3 linked regions of the Telluria mixta genome follow. The protein of the gene in region 2 interacts with the protein of the main gene of each other region in a pairwise test. Links are inferred from orthologs where the notes say so. Each region holds a gene or a part of one and is shown on either strand. Other genes may lie near its edges. The genes, in order: P0M04_RS21725, P0M04_RS04760 and glnL.

Region 1 (4,176 bases), 3.8 Mb from region 2 along the record:
GATCAATTGCTTCGCGATGCGGCCGTCCTGCGTCAGCACGAGGAGGCCGACGGAATCGATGTCCAGCCGTCCGGCCGGCACGAGGGATTTCAGCTGCGTCGGGTGGAACAGCTCGGGCGATGGATCGTCCGCCCAGCGGTTTTCCGGTTTCACGAGCACGACGGCCGGCTTGTAGCCGTCTTCCGCCTGGCCGCTGACGAAGCCGACCGGCTTGTTCAGCAGCACGGTCACGCGCTTGGCCTGCTGGGCGGCTGCCTGGCGTTCGACGGTGATCTTTTGGTGCGGCAAGACTTTGCTGCCCAGCTCGGACACCACCTGGCCGTCGACGCGGACCCATCCTTTCGCGATCCACTCATCGGCCTCGCGGCGGGAAGAGAGGCCAAGTTCGGACATGCGTTTGGAAAGGCGTACGGGTTCGGTCATGGTCGTTCAAAAAATTACGGAAACAAATACCGTCGTTCCCGCGAAAGCGGGAACCCATGCTGAAGTGCCGAAGCCACTCTGTTGAGAGACCGCAGCAGTTTTGAATTATCGAATTCTGCGGCTCAGTATGGATTCCCGCCTGCGCGGGAATGACGCATTAACTTAGATCTTCACGGCGTCGAGCAACTCGGTCTCCAGCTGCACCTGCACGCGCTGGTTGTTCAGCGCCTGTCCGTCGATGAGGAACACGTCCTCGACGCGCTCGCCGAGCGTCATGATCTTGGCGGTGTGCAGATTGATCCGGTAGCGCGCCAGCACGCTCGCGATCGAGTACAGCAGGCCGTTGCGGTCGTTGGCGCCGATCGCCAGCACCCAGAACTGGCCCCGCTCGTCCGGGCGCATGTCCACGGTCGGCGTGATGGGGAAGTTGCGCGACATGCGCGACAGCCGGCCCCGCAGCGGCGGCGACAGGGGTTCCTGGTGCACGAGCACCTCGCACAGCTCGTGCTCGATCAGGTTGATGATGTCGCGGTAGCTGTTGGCGAAATGTTCGTCCGTGATGAGGAACGTGTCGAGTGCGTAGCCATCCTTCGTCGTGTGGATCTTGGCGTCGAGGATGGAGAAATTCTTGCGGTCGAAATAGCTGCAGATGCGCGCGAACAGGTCGGGCTGGTCCTTCACGTACACCGTCACCTGCAGGCCTTCGCCGATCGGTGCCAGGCGCGATTTCACGACGGGCTTGTCGCGCCCCAGCTTGTCGACCAGGCAGCGGGTCTGCCAGGCGATGTCGGAGGCGTCGTGGCGCAGGAAATAGGCCATGTCGAGCTGCTTCCACAGCGCCTCGTGCGCGTCCGACGGCAGGCCGAACAGGCGCAGCGTGGCCAAGGCTTCCTGCTGGCGCGCGCGCAGTTCGCGGTCGGCCGACGGCGGCTCGCCGCCCAGCACGCGCAGGGTCATCTTGTACAGGTCTTCCAGCAGCTTCGCCTTCCACGCATTCCACACCTTGGGGCTCGTGCCGCGGATGTCGGCCACCGTCAGCAGGTACAGCGCGGTCAGGTGGCGCTCGTCGCGTACGAGCCGGGCGAAGGACTGGATCACGTCCGGGTCGGACAGGTCCTGCTTCTGGGCGACGACGGACATCGTCAGGTGGTGCTCGACGAGGAACACGACCAGTTCCGTGTCTTCCTCGGACAAGGCGTGGTCGCGGCAGAATTCGCGCGCATCGACCTTGCCCAGTTCCGAGTGGTCGCCGCCGCGGCCCTTGGCGATGTCGTGGAAGAGGGCGGCCACGTACAGCAGCCAGCGGTCGCGGAAATTGGCGATCAGCTGGCTGCAGAACGGGTATTCGTGCGCGTGCTCCGTCATCGTGAAGCGGCGCATGTTCCGCACGACCATCATGATGTGCTGGTCGACCGTGTACACGTGAAACAGGTCGTGCTGCATCTGGCCGATGATGCGGCGGAAGTTCGGCAGGTAGCGGCCGAGGATGCCCATGTCGTTCATGCGGCGCAGCGCGTGCACGAGACCCACCGGCGCCTGCAGCACGCGCAGGAACAGGGCGCGGTGCTGCGGGTTGGCGCGGAATGCGTCGTCGATCAGCGTGCGCGCATGCCACAGGGCGCGCATCGTGCGCGCGGTCATGCCCTTGATGTCGGGGCGTTCCGTCATCAGCACGAAGATTTCCAGCACGGCGGCAGGCGTGGACTCGAACGTGTCGTCCGCGGCGATGTCGATGAAGCCGCCCACTTCGTTGAAGCGCGGGTTGATCGGCACCGGCTGCGACGGCGTGGGGAACAGGTAGGCCTCGATGTTCTGCAGCAGGATCGTGTTCAGCTGGGTCACGGTCTTCGCGGCCCAGTAATATCTCTGCATCAGGTATTCGCTGGCGCGGCGCGCGTCGAGTCCCTCGCCCGTGGACGTGAGGCCGAACGTTTCCGCAATGGCCGTCTGCACGTCGAACACGAGACGGTCTTCTCTCCGGTTCGTCTGTAGGTGCAGGCGGATGCGGATGTCCTTGAAGGCGCGCTCCTTTTCCATCAGCTGGCGCGCTTCCTCGCGCGTGATCAGGCCGCGGATCGCGAGCTGGCTCCAGGAATTCGCGAGACCGGCCGCCTTGGCCACCCACAGGATCACCTGCAGGTCGCGCAGCGCGCCCGGGCTTTCCTTGACGTTCGGCTCCAGCGAGAACGGCGTGAATTCGTACTTGGCGTGACGCAGGCGCATCTCGGCCGTCTTGGCCTGGAAGAAGGCCTGCGCGTCCATCGCCTCGTCGTAGCGGCGCAGCAATTCGTTGAAGATGGCTTCATTGCCCGTCACGAGGCGGGCTTCCAGCAGGCTCGTCTGCACGGTGATGTCGGCGGCCGACTCCGTCATGCATTCGTCCACCGTACGGATGCTGTGACCGATTTCCAGGCCCAGGTCCCACAGCAGCTGCACGAAGTTTTCCAGCTTCGCCTGCGCGATCGCGTCGGGCGGGTTGCCCAGCAGGATCAGCAGGTCGACGTCGGAATTCGGGAACAGCTCGCCGCGGCCGTAGCCGCCCACGCCCACCAGCGCGGCATCCGGCGGCAGGCCGGCCGCATGCCACGCATCCGCCAGCACGCCGTCGACGCTGTGGCGCAGGCCGCGCAACAGTTTTTCCGGCTTGCCGTTCTCGCGGAACTCGGCGATGACGAGCTGGCGCTCGGCTTTCAGGCGTTGCTTCAGCTGCAGCGGCTGCAGCGGTTGCGCGGTCGAGGACGTGGTGGCGGTGGACGTGGACATGGGAGCGGGTCAGGCGGCGACGGTGTCTTTCGGCTGGATGATGGCGGGCGGCGGCGGGGTGCCGGCCGACGTCGTCAGTACTTCGTAACCCGTCTCCGTCACGAGGATCATGTGTTCCCACTGGGCGGACAGGCTGCGGTCCTTCGTCTTGATGGTCCAGCCGTCCGGCATTTCGCGGATCTCGCGGCGGCCCGCGTTGATCATCGGCTCGATCGTGAAGATCATGCCGGCTTTCAACTCTTCGCCCGTGCCCGGACGGCCGTAGTGCAGCACCTGCGGCTCTTCGTGGAAGACCTTGCCGATGCCATGGCCGCAGAATTCGCGCACGACGGAATAGCCGGCGTTTTCCGCGTGCTGCTGGATCACGTGGCCGATGTCGCCCAGGTGCGCGCCCGGTTTCACCTTGCTGATGCCGAGCCACATGCATTCGTAGGTGATCTCCGTCAGGCGGCGCGCCAGCTTCGACGGTTCGCCGATGAAGAACATGCGGCTGTTGTCGCCGTGATAACCATCCTTCGTGATGACGGTGACGTCGATGTTCACCACGTCGCCATTCTTGAGGACCTTGTCGCCCGGAATCCCGTGGCAGATCACGTCGTTGACGGAGGTGCAGACGGCTTTCGGGAACGGCGGGTAGCCCGGCGGCGCATAGTTCAGCGGGGCCGGGACGGTGCCTTGCACATTCACCATGTATTCATGGCACAGGCGGTCCAGTTCGCCGGTGGTCACGCCCGGTTTGACGAAGGGCGTGATGTAGTCGAGCACCTCGGCGCCGAGGCGGCCGGCGATGCGCATGCCCTCGATGTCTTCCGGGGTCTTGATGGAAATTGCCATATTGATCCGTTCTGCGATAAGTTCTGTGCCGGTCATTATATGTGATTCATAACGTGGCCGGGCCGCCGGCCGCTGCCCCCGGCGGCGACGGTCATGCGTGCGCGAGCTTGAAATTCGTGTCAAATCCCGCTAGAATCTCGGGTTGCTCGTGTCCGT
Region 2 (3,977 bases):
GGTTGATCGTGATGCGCCGGCTCGGCACCTCGAAGCCCGAGTTCTGCAGCGCGGCGCGCACGCGGTCTTTCGATTCGCGCACCTCGGCGTCCGCCAACCCCACGATATTCATGGCCGGTAATCCATTGGCCAGGTGGACTTCGACGCTGACGGCAGGGGCTTCCATGCCGGCCAGGGCGCGGCTTCTGAGGACGGCGAGGCTCATCGGGCTCCTTCGACGGTGGGCGAGGCCTCATCTTAGGCAAGCGGAGCCGACGCCTGTTGAGAGGGGACAGTCGTACGTACCGAACTTTTTTCGCGTCGGGTCTGGTAATGTAGCGGGCTCCGCCTTCTCCTATCCACGCATGCCCCGACTGATACTGACCCTGCTTGCCCTCGCGGTCCTGTTCTGCCTGTTGTGCGGACCCGTGACGTGGGTCGCGCTGCGCCTGTGGAAGCGTGGGGATCTCGAGGCGTTCCGGCCGCTGCGGGCCGTGTGGATCGCGCAGGTGGCGCTGGCGTCTGCGCTGGTCTTTGCTGCGGACAGTCTCGGGTCGGCCAATCCGATGGGCTGGATGGTGGCGATCGTGTTCGCGGTCAGCCTGGGTGGGGCGGCCGTGTTCGCGCTGTGGCGGATGATGGCGCGGGCGAAGGTGCGGATGAGGGTGCGCGGCCGCCCGTAAGCGTCAAGCCTTGGCGTCGGTGGCGGCCAGCTTCGCTTCCAGTTCCGCCACGCGCAGTTCCAGTGCCTCCAGCTTGGCGCGCGTCTTGGCCAGCACTTGCGCCTGGATGTCGAATTCTTCGCGCGTCACGAGGTCCAGCTTCGAAAAGCCTTGGGTCATCATCGCCTTCACGTTGCGCTCGATGTCCTTGGCGGGCGAGTTTTCGAACGCCTCGTTGATCTTGCCCTGCAAATCATTGAAAAAATTGTTCATTTCACACTAGTCCTTGAGTCGGCGTGCCGCACCAAGACGGTGCGTACATACCTGATTTGGTGCGTGCACCGCGACGGCGCACGCGCCCTGGTCCCGTTTGTTTTTTGAAATTTAAAAACTGGGGGCGGAAGGGGCGAAAAACAAGCGGGAACCCGCCCGGAATGGGGTGGCACGCATCCTGCTAATCAACCATTAACCATAACGAGGTCGCAATCCCGGATTGTAAACCGCAACCCAAGAATATGTTCAACTAAAGGGAGTGTCGTATGAAGCGTCGTAACAGCAACTGGTCCCACGCCGCAGTACTCGCAGCAAGCCTGTGGAGCCTTCATATCGGGCTGGCCGGCGCCGAGGAGCAGAAGCCGGACAATGAAGTGAGTTTCAACGCGGCGGTCACGAGCGATTATCGCTACCGCGGCATTTCCCAGTCCCGTCTCGACCCCGCACTGCAGGGCGGTGCCGACTACACGCACAACCCGACCGGCCTGTACGCGGGCACCTGGCTGTCCACCATCAAGTGGACCAAGGACCTGGGCGGCAGCGGCGACGTCGAGTGGGATCTGTACGGCGGCAAGCGCGGCAACCTCACGAGCGACATCACCTATGACGTGGGCGGCCTGTACTACTTCTACCCGAGCAACGGCCTGCATCCGAACGTCAACACGTTCGAACTGTACGGCCAGCTCGGTTTCGGCCCGGCGTACGTCAAGTACTCGCATTCGCTGACGAACCTGTTCGGCACCGCCGACAGCAAGGGCAGCGGCTACCTGGACATCGGCGCCAACGTCGACGTCGGCAGCGGCTTCACGCTGAACCTGCACGCCGGCCGCCAGAACGTGCGCCACAACGGTTCGTTCTCGTACACCGACTACAAGCTCGGCGTCACCAAGGACCTGGGCATCTGCTCCGTGGCCCTGTCCTGGATCAAGGCCGACACCAGCGCGTACCTGAGCCCGTCCGCGGAAAACCTGGGCAAGTCCGCGGCCCTGCTCACTGTTTCAAAAACTTTCTGAAGAGGCAATCACATGAAAATGATCACCGCCATCATCAAACCCTTCAAGCTCGACGAGGTACGTGAAGCCCTCTCCGAGATCAACGTCCAGGGTATCACCGTGACGGAAGTGAAGGGTTTCGGTCGCCAGAAGGGCCATACCGAGCTCTATCGTGGTGCGGAATATGTCGTCGATTTCCTGCCGAAGACCAAGATCGAGGCAGCGGTCGACGATGCCATCGTCGACCAGGTGATCGACACCATCCAGAGCGCCGCGCGCACGGGCAAGATCGGCGACGGCAAAATTTTCGTCTCCAACCTGGAGCAGGTAGTCCGTATCCGTACCGGCGAGACCGGCAACGAAGCGCTGTAAGGGGAATCCGATGATCCACACCATTACAAAACTGATCGCAGGCGTATCCGTCGCCGTGGCGCTGGCCGCAGCCGCCCCGGCCATGGCCCAGGATGCCGCCAAGCCCGCTGCGGAAGCTGCAGCACCGGCAGCCGCACCGGCCGCCAGCGCACCGGTCGCCGCTGCACCGGCCGCCCCGGCAGCCGCTGCCGCCGCCGCACCGGAAGCTGCCGCAGCACCGGCTGCCGCAGCGCCGGCTGCCGCACCGACTCCGCAGAAGGGCGATACCGCCTGGATGATGGTCGCCACGCTGCTGGTGATCATGATGACGATCCCGGGCCTGGCCCTGTTCTACGGCGGCCTGGTCCGTTCGAAGAACATGCTGTCCGTGCTGCTGCAGGTGTTCATGATCTTCGCGGTCATCATCGTCCTGTGGTGCGTGTACGGCTACTCGCTGGCGTTCACCGAGAAGACCGCGTTCATCGGCGGCTTCGACCGCCTGTTCCTGAACGGGATCTGGGATCCGGTCAAGGGGGCGTTCACGACCGCGGCCACGTTCAGCAAGGGCGTCGTCATCCCCGAGTTCGTCTACGTGGCGTTCCAGGGCACGTTCGCGGCCATCACCTGCGGCCTGATCGTCGGCGCGTTCGCCGAGCGCGTCCGCTTCTCCGCCGTGCTGCTGTTCGTCGTGCTGTGGTTCACGTTCGGCTACCTGCCGGTCGCCCACATGGTCTGGTTCTGGACCGGTCCGGATGCCATCACCGCCGCCACCCTCGACGCCGAGACCGCCAAGGCCGGCTGGCTGTTCCAGAAGGGCGCCCTCGACTTCGCGGGCGGCACCGTGGTGCACATCAATGCCGCTATCGCCGGCCTCGTCGGTGCGATCCTGATCGGCAAGCGCGTCGGCTACGGCCGTGAATCGATGGCGCCGCACTCGCTGACCATGACCATGATCGGCGCCTCGCTGCTGTGGGTGGGCTGGTTCGGTTTCAACGCCGGTTCGGCCCTGGAAGCAGGCGACATCGCCGCGCTGGCCTTCATCAACACCCTGCTGGCCACCGCCGCCGCCACCGTGTCGTGGGTCTTCGGCGAGTGGATCACCAAGGGCAAGCCGTCGATGCTGGGCGGTGCCTCGGGTGCCGTCGCCGGCCTCGTCGCCATCACCCCGGCCTGCGGCTTCGTCGGTCCGATGGGCGGCCTGGTCATCGGCCTCGTCGCCGGCATCGTCTGCCTGTGGGGCGTGAACGGCCTGAAGCGCATGATCGGCGCCGACGACTCGCTGGACGTGTTCGGCGTCCACGGCGTGGGCGGCATCCTGGGCGCGCTGCTGACCGGCGTGTTCGCGGCACCGCAACTGGGCGGCCAGGGCATCTTCGACTACGTCGCCAACAAGATGTCCGCCGACCCGTACTCGATCGGCCACCAGGTCCTCGTGCAGGCGGAAGCCGTCGGCACCACCATCGTGTGGTCGGCCGTCGTCTCGTTCATCGCCTACAAGATCGTCGACGTCGTCGTCGGCCTGCGCGTCCCGGAGGAAGAGGAACGCGAAGGCCTGGACATCACGAGCCACGGCGAGCAGGCTTACCACTCCTGATTGCCAGGATTGCAATATGCGAAAGCGCCCTCCGGGGCGCTTTTTTTATTTCTAAATTGCATAAAGGGCTTTAAAAAACGTTCGAACACCCCAATCTCGGCTTACCATATCGCCAAGAAGCCCGAA
Region 3 (3,760 bases), 480 kb from region 2 along the record:
GATCGACCGTGTGCACGACGGTGAACAGGCAGTCGCCGTATTCCTCGATCTTGGGACGCTGGTGGCCGCGCGCGGCGTCTTCGACGGCCAGTTCGTGCAGCGCGAACTCTTCCTTCATCTGCGCCATTTCGGCGTCGGTGGCGTCGCGCAGCGCAACCCAGACGAAGCAGCCGGGTTTATCCAGGTAGTCGCTGATGTCTTCGACGGGGATGTCGCACAGCTTCTTGCCTTCCTGGTAGGCGACACAGTTGATCAGCATGTCATCGAAACGTTGTTGCAAAGATGACAGAGCTTACACCATCGTCCCATAGGCCGGCATTACGCCAACGCTCGCGTGGGCACGTGGTGCCCACGCGTTCAACCGGCGTATGCGTTATTCGTCCTTCGCCCCGTCGATGCCCAACTCGGCAATCTTGCGCGTGATGGTATTGCGCCCGATGCCGAGCCGGATCGCCGCGTCGTTCTTGCGGCCATGCGTGTGCTTCAGCGCCGTACGGATCAGCGCGGATTCGAACTGGCGGCCCAGCACGTCCATCACTTCCACCTGCCCGTCCGACAGCATGCGCGCGGCCTGCAGTTCCAGGAGGCCGATCCAGCCGTCGGCGCCATTCGGCAGCACGCCCGCTTCGGCGTGGTGCGCCATGCCGGACGACGGCGGCGCCAGCGTCACCGTGCCGACGCCGGAACTGATGCCGACGGCGATCCCATTGCCGCCGGCCGGCATGGGCTGGGCCTGGGTCAGGTCGCGCGGCAGGTCCTTCACCTCCACGGTCTGGCCCGGCGCCATCACCGTGATCCAGTTGCACAGGTTTTCCAGCTGGCGCACGTTGCCGGGGAGTTCCAGGCCGGTGAGGAAGCGCAGCGCTTCGTCGCTCATGCGCTTGGTCTCGACGCCCAATTGGCGTGCACTCTGCACCAGGAAGTGGCGCACCAGAATGGGGATATCTTCCCTCCGTTCGCGCAGGCTGGGCAGGCGCAGGCGGATCACGTTCAGGCGGTGATACAAGTCTTCGCGGAACAGGCCGTCGCGCACGCGCTGCTCCAGGTTCTGGTGCGTGGCCGCGATCACGCGCACGTTCGCCTTCACGGGCTGGTGCCCGCCCACGCGGTAAAAATGGCCATCGGACAGCACGCGCAGCAAACGCGTCTGCAGGTCGAACGGCATGTCGCCGATTTCGTCCAGGAACAAGGTGCCGTTCTCGGCCTGCTCGAAGCGGCCGCGCCGCATCGCCTGCGCGCCCGTGAAGGCGCCGCGCTCGTGGCCGAACAGTTCGGATTCCAGCAGGTCCTTCGGGATCGCGGCCGTGTTCAGCGCGATGAACGGCTGCTGCGCGCGCGGGCTGTGCTTGTGCAGCGCGCGTGCGACAAGTTCCTTGCCGGTGCCCGATTCGCCCGTGATCAGCACGGTCACGTTCGACTGCGACAGGCGGCCGATCGCGCGGAACACTTCCTGCATCGCGGGCGCCTGGCCCAGGATCTCGGGCGTCTCGCTCGGCGCGATGTCGACGCTGGCCTCGCGCAGGCTCTCCTCGAGCGCGCGGCGGATCAGGGCGACGGCCTTGTCGATGTCGAACGGCTTGGCCAGGTATTCGAAGGCGCCGCCCTGGAACGAGGCGACGGCGGAGTCGAGGTCGGAAAAGGCGGTGATGACGATGACCGGCAGGCCCGGATGGCGTTCCTTGACGGCGGCCAGCAGATCGAGGCCCGATTCGCCGGGCATGCGGATGTCGGACACCAGCACTTGCGGCGTGTCCGTTTCGAATGCTGTCAGCGCTTCGCGGCCGCTGGCAAAACTCCGGGTGGCGAGGTTCTCGCGCGCCAGGGCCTTTTCCAGCACCCAGCGGATCGATGCATCGTCGTCGACAATCCAGATTGGTTTCATGTAGTTCTACTTCCCGCGAAGGTTCAAGGGGGGATTGCCGGAGACGCCCCTCGATTTCACCCGCTTATGGCAGGGGAATCAGGATGCGGAAATCCGTCAATCCAGGCCGGCTTTCGCACTCGATCAGTCCCAGGTGCTGTTGCACGAAAGTCTGCGCCAAGGTCAGCCCGAGACCGCTGCCGCCTTCGCGCCCGGAGACGAGCGGATAGAAGATGCGGTCGCGGATATCGGGGGCGATGCCCGGTCCGTTGTCGATGATATGCAAGTCTAATGCCAGCCCGTAACGGACCTTCGCGAGGGTGACCTGGCGTGCCACGCGGGTGCGCAGGACGATCTCGGCGTCGCCCGCCGCAATGCGTGCGCGCAGGGCCTGGGCGGCGTTGTGGACGATGTTCAGGACGGTCTGGATCAGCTGTTCCTTGTCGCCGCGGAACTCGGGAATCGACGCGTCGTAGTCGCGCCGGATCGCGAGGCCCGACGGGAACTCGGCCAGCACGAGGCTGCGCACGCGCTCGCACACTTCGTGGATGTTGACGTCGCCCACGATGTGCGGACGGCGGTGCGGCGCCAGCAGGCGGTCGACGAGCGTCTGCAGGCGGTCGGCTTCCTTGATGATCACCTGCGTGTATTCGCGCAGCGAGCTCAGGTGCACATCCGGCAGCTCCAGTTCCAGCAACTGGGCCGCGCCGCGGATGCCGCCCAGCGGGTTCTTGATCTCGTGGGCGAGATTGCGGATGAGTTCCTTGTTGGCCAGGCTCTGGTCGAGGAGGCGCTCCTCGCGGTCGAGTTTCAGCTGCTGGACATTCTCGCGCAGCTCGACGACGACCTCGGCCTCGCCGGCCGCGCTGACGATGCTGTGCACGTGCAGCGGCTCGCGTGCCGGGCGGAACAGCGTGAGGTCCTGGCGCAGGTCGGCGTACTTGTGGGCGATCGCCTGTTCGCACAGGGCGCCCAGCTCGTCGCCGTTGGTAAACAGGCCGACGAGCTTCTGGCGCGACAGCGACTTGGCCGACATGTCGAGCAGGTGCTCGGCGGCCGGGTTGGCGTAGCGAACGAGCCCATCGGCATCCGCCACCAGCACGGCGGAGGCGAGCATGTCGAGGCCTGCGAAACGGTCGTGCTGGAGAGGATGGGCCGATGTCCCGTTCATGGTGTCATTTGATGTTGGCGATCTCGCGCTTGAGCGCTTCGACGTTCTTTTCGCTGCGGCCGATGTTGTCGCGCATCTGGGCCACGCGTTCCTGGTATTTCGCGTAATTCTTTTCGTTGCCCTGGCGTTCCGGCTCGCCGTTGTTATAGTCGCGCTTCAGGTCCGCCAGCTTCCGCTCCTCGGCACGCAATTCGTCCTCGAGGATCGCGCGGCGGTCGTCGTCGCGTGCCTTTTGCGTGGCACCGTCCACCCGCGGGAACCCCGCGGGGTTGGGCGCGCTTGCCGCCGGGCGCCCTGCTCCCTGGCGCATCGTCACCGCGGGTGCGGCGCGTGGCGCCGGTGCCGGGGTCGACGCGACATAGCCCGGCAGGTCGAGCACCTTGCAGCCTGGCTTGTTGATGTCGGTAAACTCCACCCGACCATCCTGGGCGACGCATTTATAAATAATGGAATCGGCCCGCGCCTCATGCGCGGCAAGTCCTGCGAGCAACAACAGACGCAGGAGGAAGCAGCTTGTCATTCGCATCAGGTCAGTCTGGATGCATGGTTGGGAAGCTTCCGACTATACCCCATCCAGTAAAAAACGCGAGGCAGCCGGCTGGCTTTCCCCGCGTTTTCGTTACCGTGTGGATACACTCCAGTGCCGTTCGTTTCCATTCCGGCACTGGGTGATGCCAACGAATTACGACGAGTAGTACATGTCGAATTCGGCCGGGTGCGGGGTCATG

What was found.
Region 1: the proteins of P0M04_RS04760 (region 2) and P0M04_RS21725 interact in binary tests that used the Escherichia coli proteins (3 or more experiments, as listed by UniProt). The link is inferred for Telluria mixta from one-to-one orthologs.
Region 3: the proteins of P0M04_RS04760 (region 2) and glnL interact in binary tests that used the Escherichia coli proteins (3 or more experiments, as listed by UniProt). The link is inferred for Telluria mixta from one-to-one orthologs.

The regions. Positions count from the first base shown.
Region 1 is NZ_CP119520.1:4,875,525-4,879,700, forward strand. Bases 386-3,572 are described here. They hold P0M04_RS21725 ([protein-PII] uridylyltransferase), read right to left. Parts: upstream 3,187-3,572; coding sequence 586-3,186; downstream 386-585. Other genes in these bases: P0M04_RS21720 (pseudouridine synthase), read right to left, coding at 386-423; map (type I methionyl aminopeptidase), read right to left, coding at 3,196-3,572. Also shown: more of P0M04_RS21720, read right to left, coding at 1-385; more of map, read right to left, coding at 3,573-4,020.
Region 2 is NZ_CP119520.1:1,066,815-1,070,791, reverse strand. What follows is about bases 621-3,608. They hold P0M04_RS04760 (P-II family nitrogen regulator), read left to right. Parts: upstream 621-1,939; coding sequence 1,940-2,278; downstream 2,279-3,608. Other genes in these bases: P0M04_RS04755 (ammonium transporter), read left to right, coding at 2,289-3,608; P0M04_RS04765 (TorF family putative porin), read left to right, coding at 1,181-1,927; P0M04_RS04770 (accessory factor UbiK family protein), read right to left, coding at 666-914; P0M04_RS04775 (hypothetical protein), read left to right, coding at 621-662. Also shown: P0M04_RS04780 (YifB family Mg chelatase-like AAA ATPase), read right to left, coding at 1-205; more of P0M04_RS04775, read left to right, coding at 345-620; more of P0M04_RS04755, read left to right, coding at 3,609-3,851. UniProt on the Escherichia coli protein: Involved in the regulation of nitrogen metabolism. Regulates the activity of its targets by protein-protein interaction in response to the nitrogen status of the cell.
Region 3 is NZ_CP119520.1:582,454-586,213, forward strand. The notes cover bases 990-3,760. They hold glnL (nitrogen regulation protein NR(II)), read right to left. Parts: upstream 3,033-3,760; coding sequence 1,947-3,032; downstream 990-1,946. Other genes in these bases: ntrC (nitrogen regulation protein NR(I)), read right to left, coding at 990-1,882; P0M04_RS02540 (DUF4124 domain-containing protein), read right to left, coding at 3,037-3,447; glnA (type I glutamate--ammonia ligase), read right to left, coding at 3,715-3,760. Also shown: magnesium/cobalt transporter CorA, read right to left, coding at 1-259; more of ntrC, read right to left, coding at 374-989.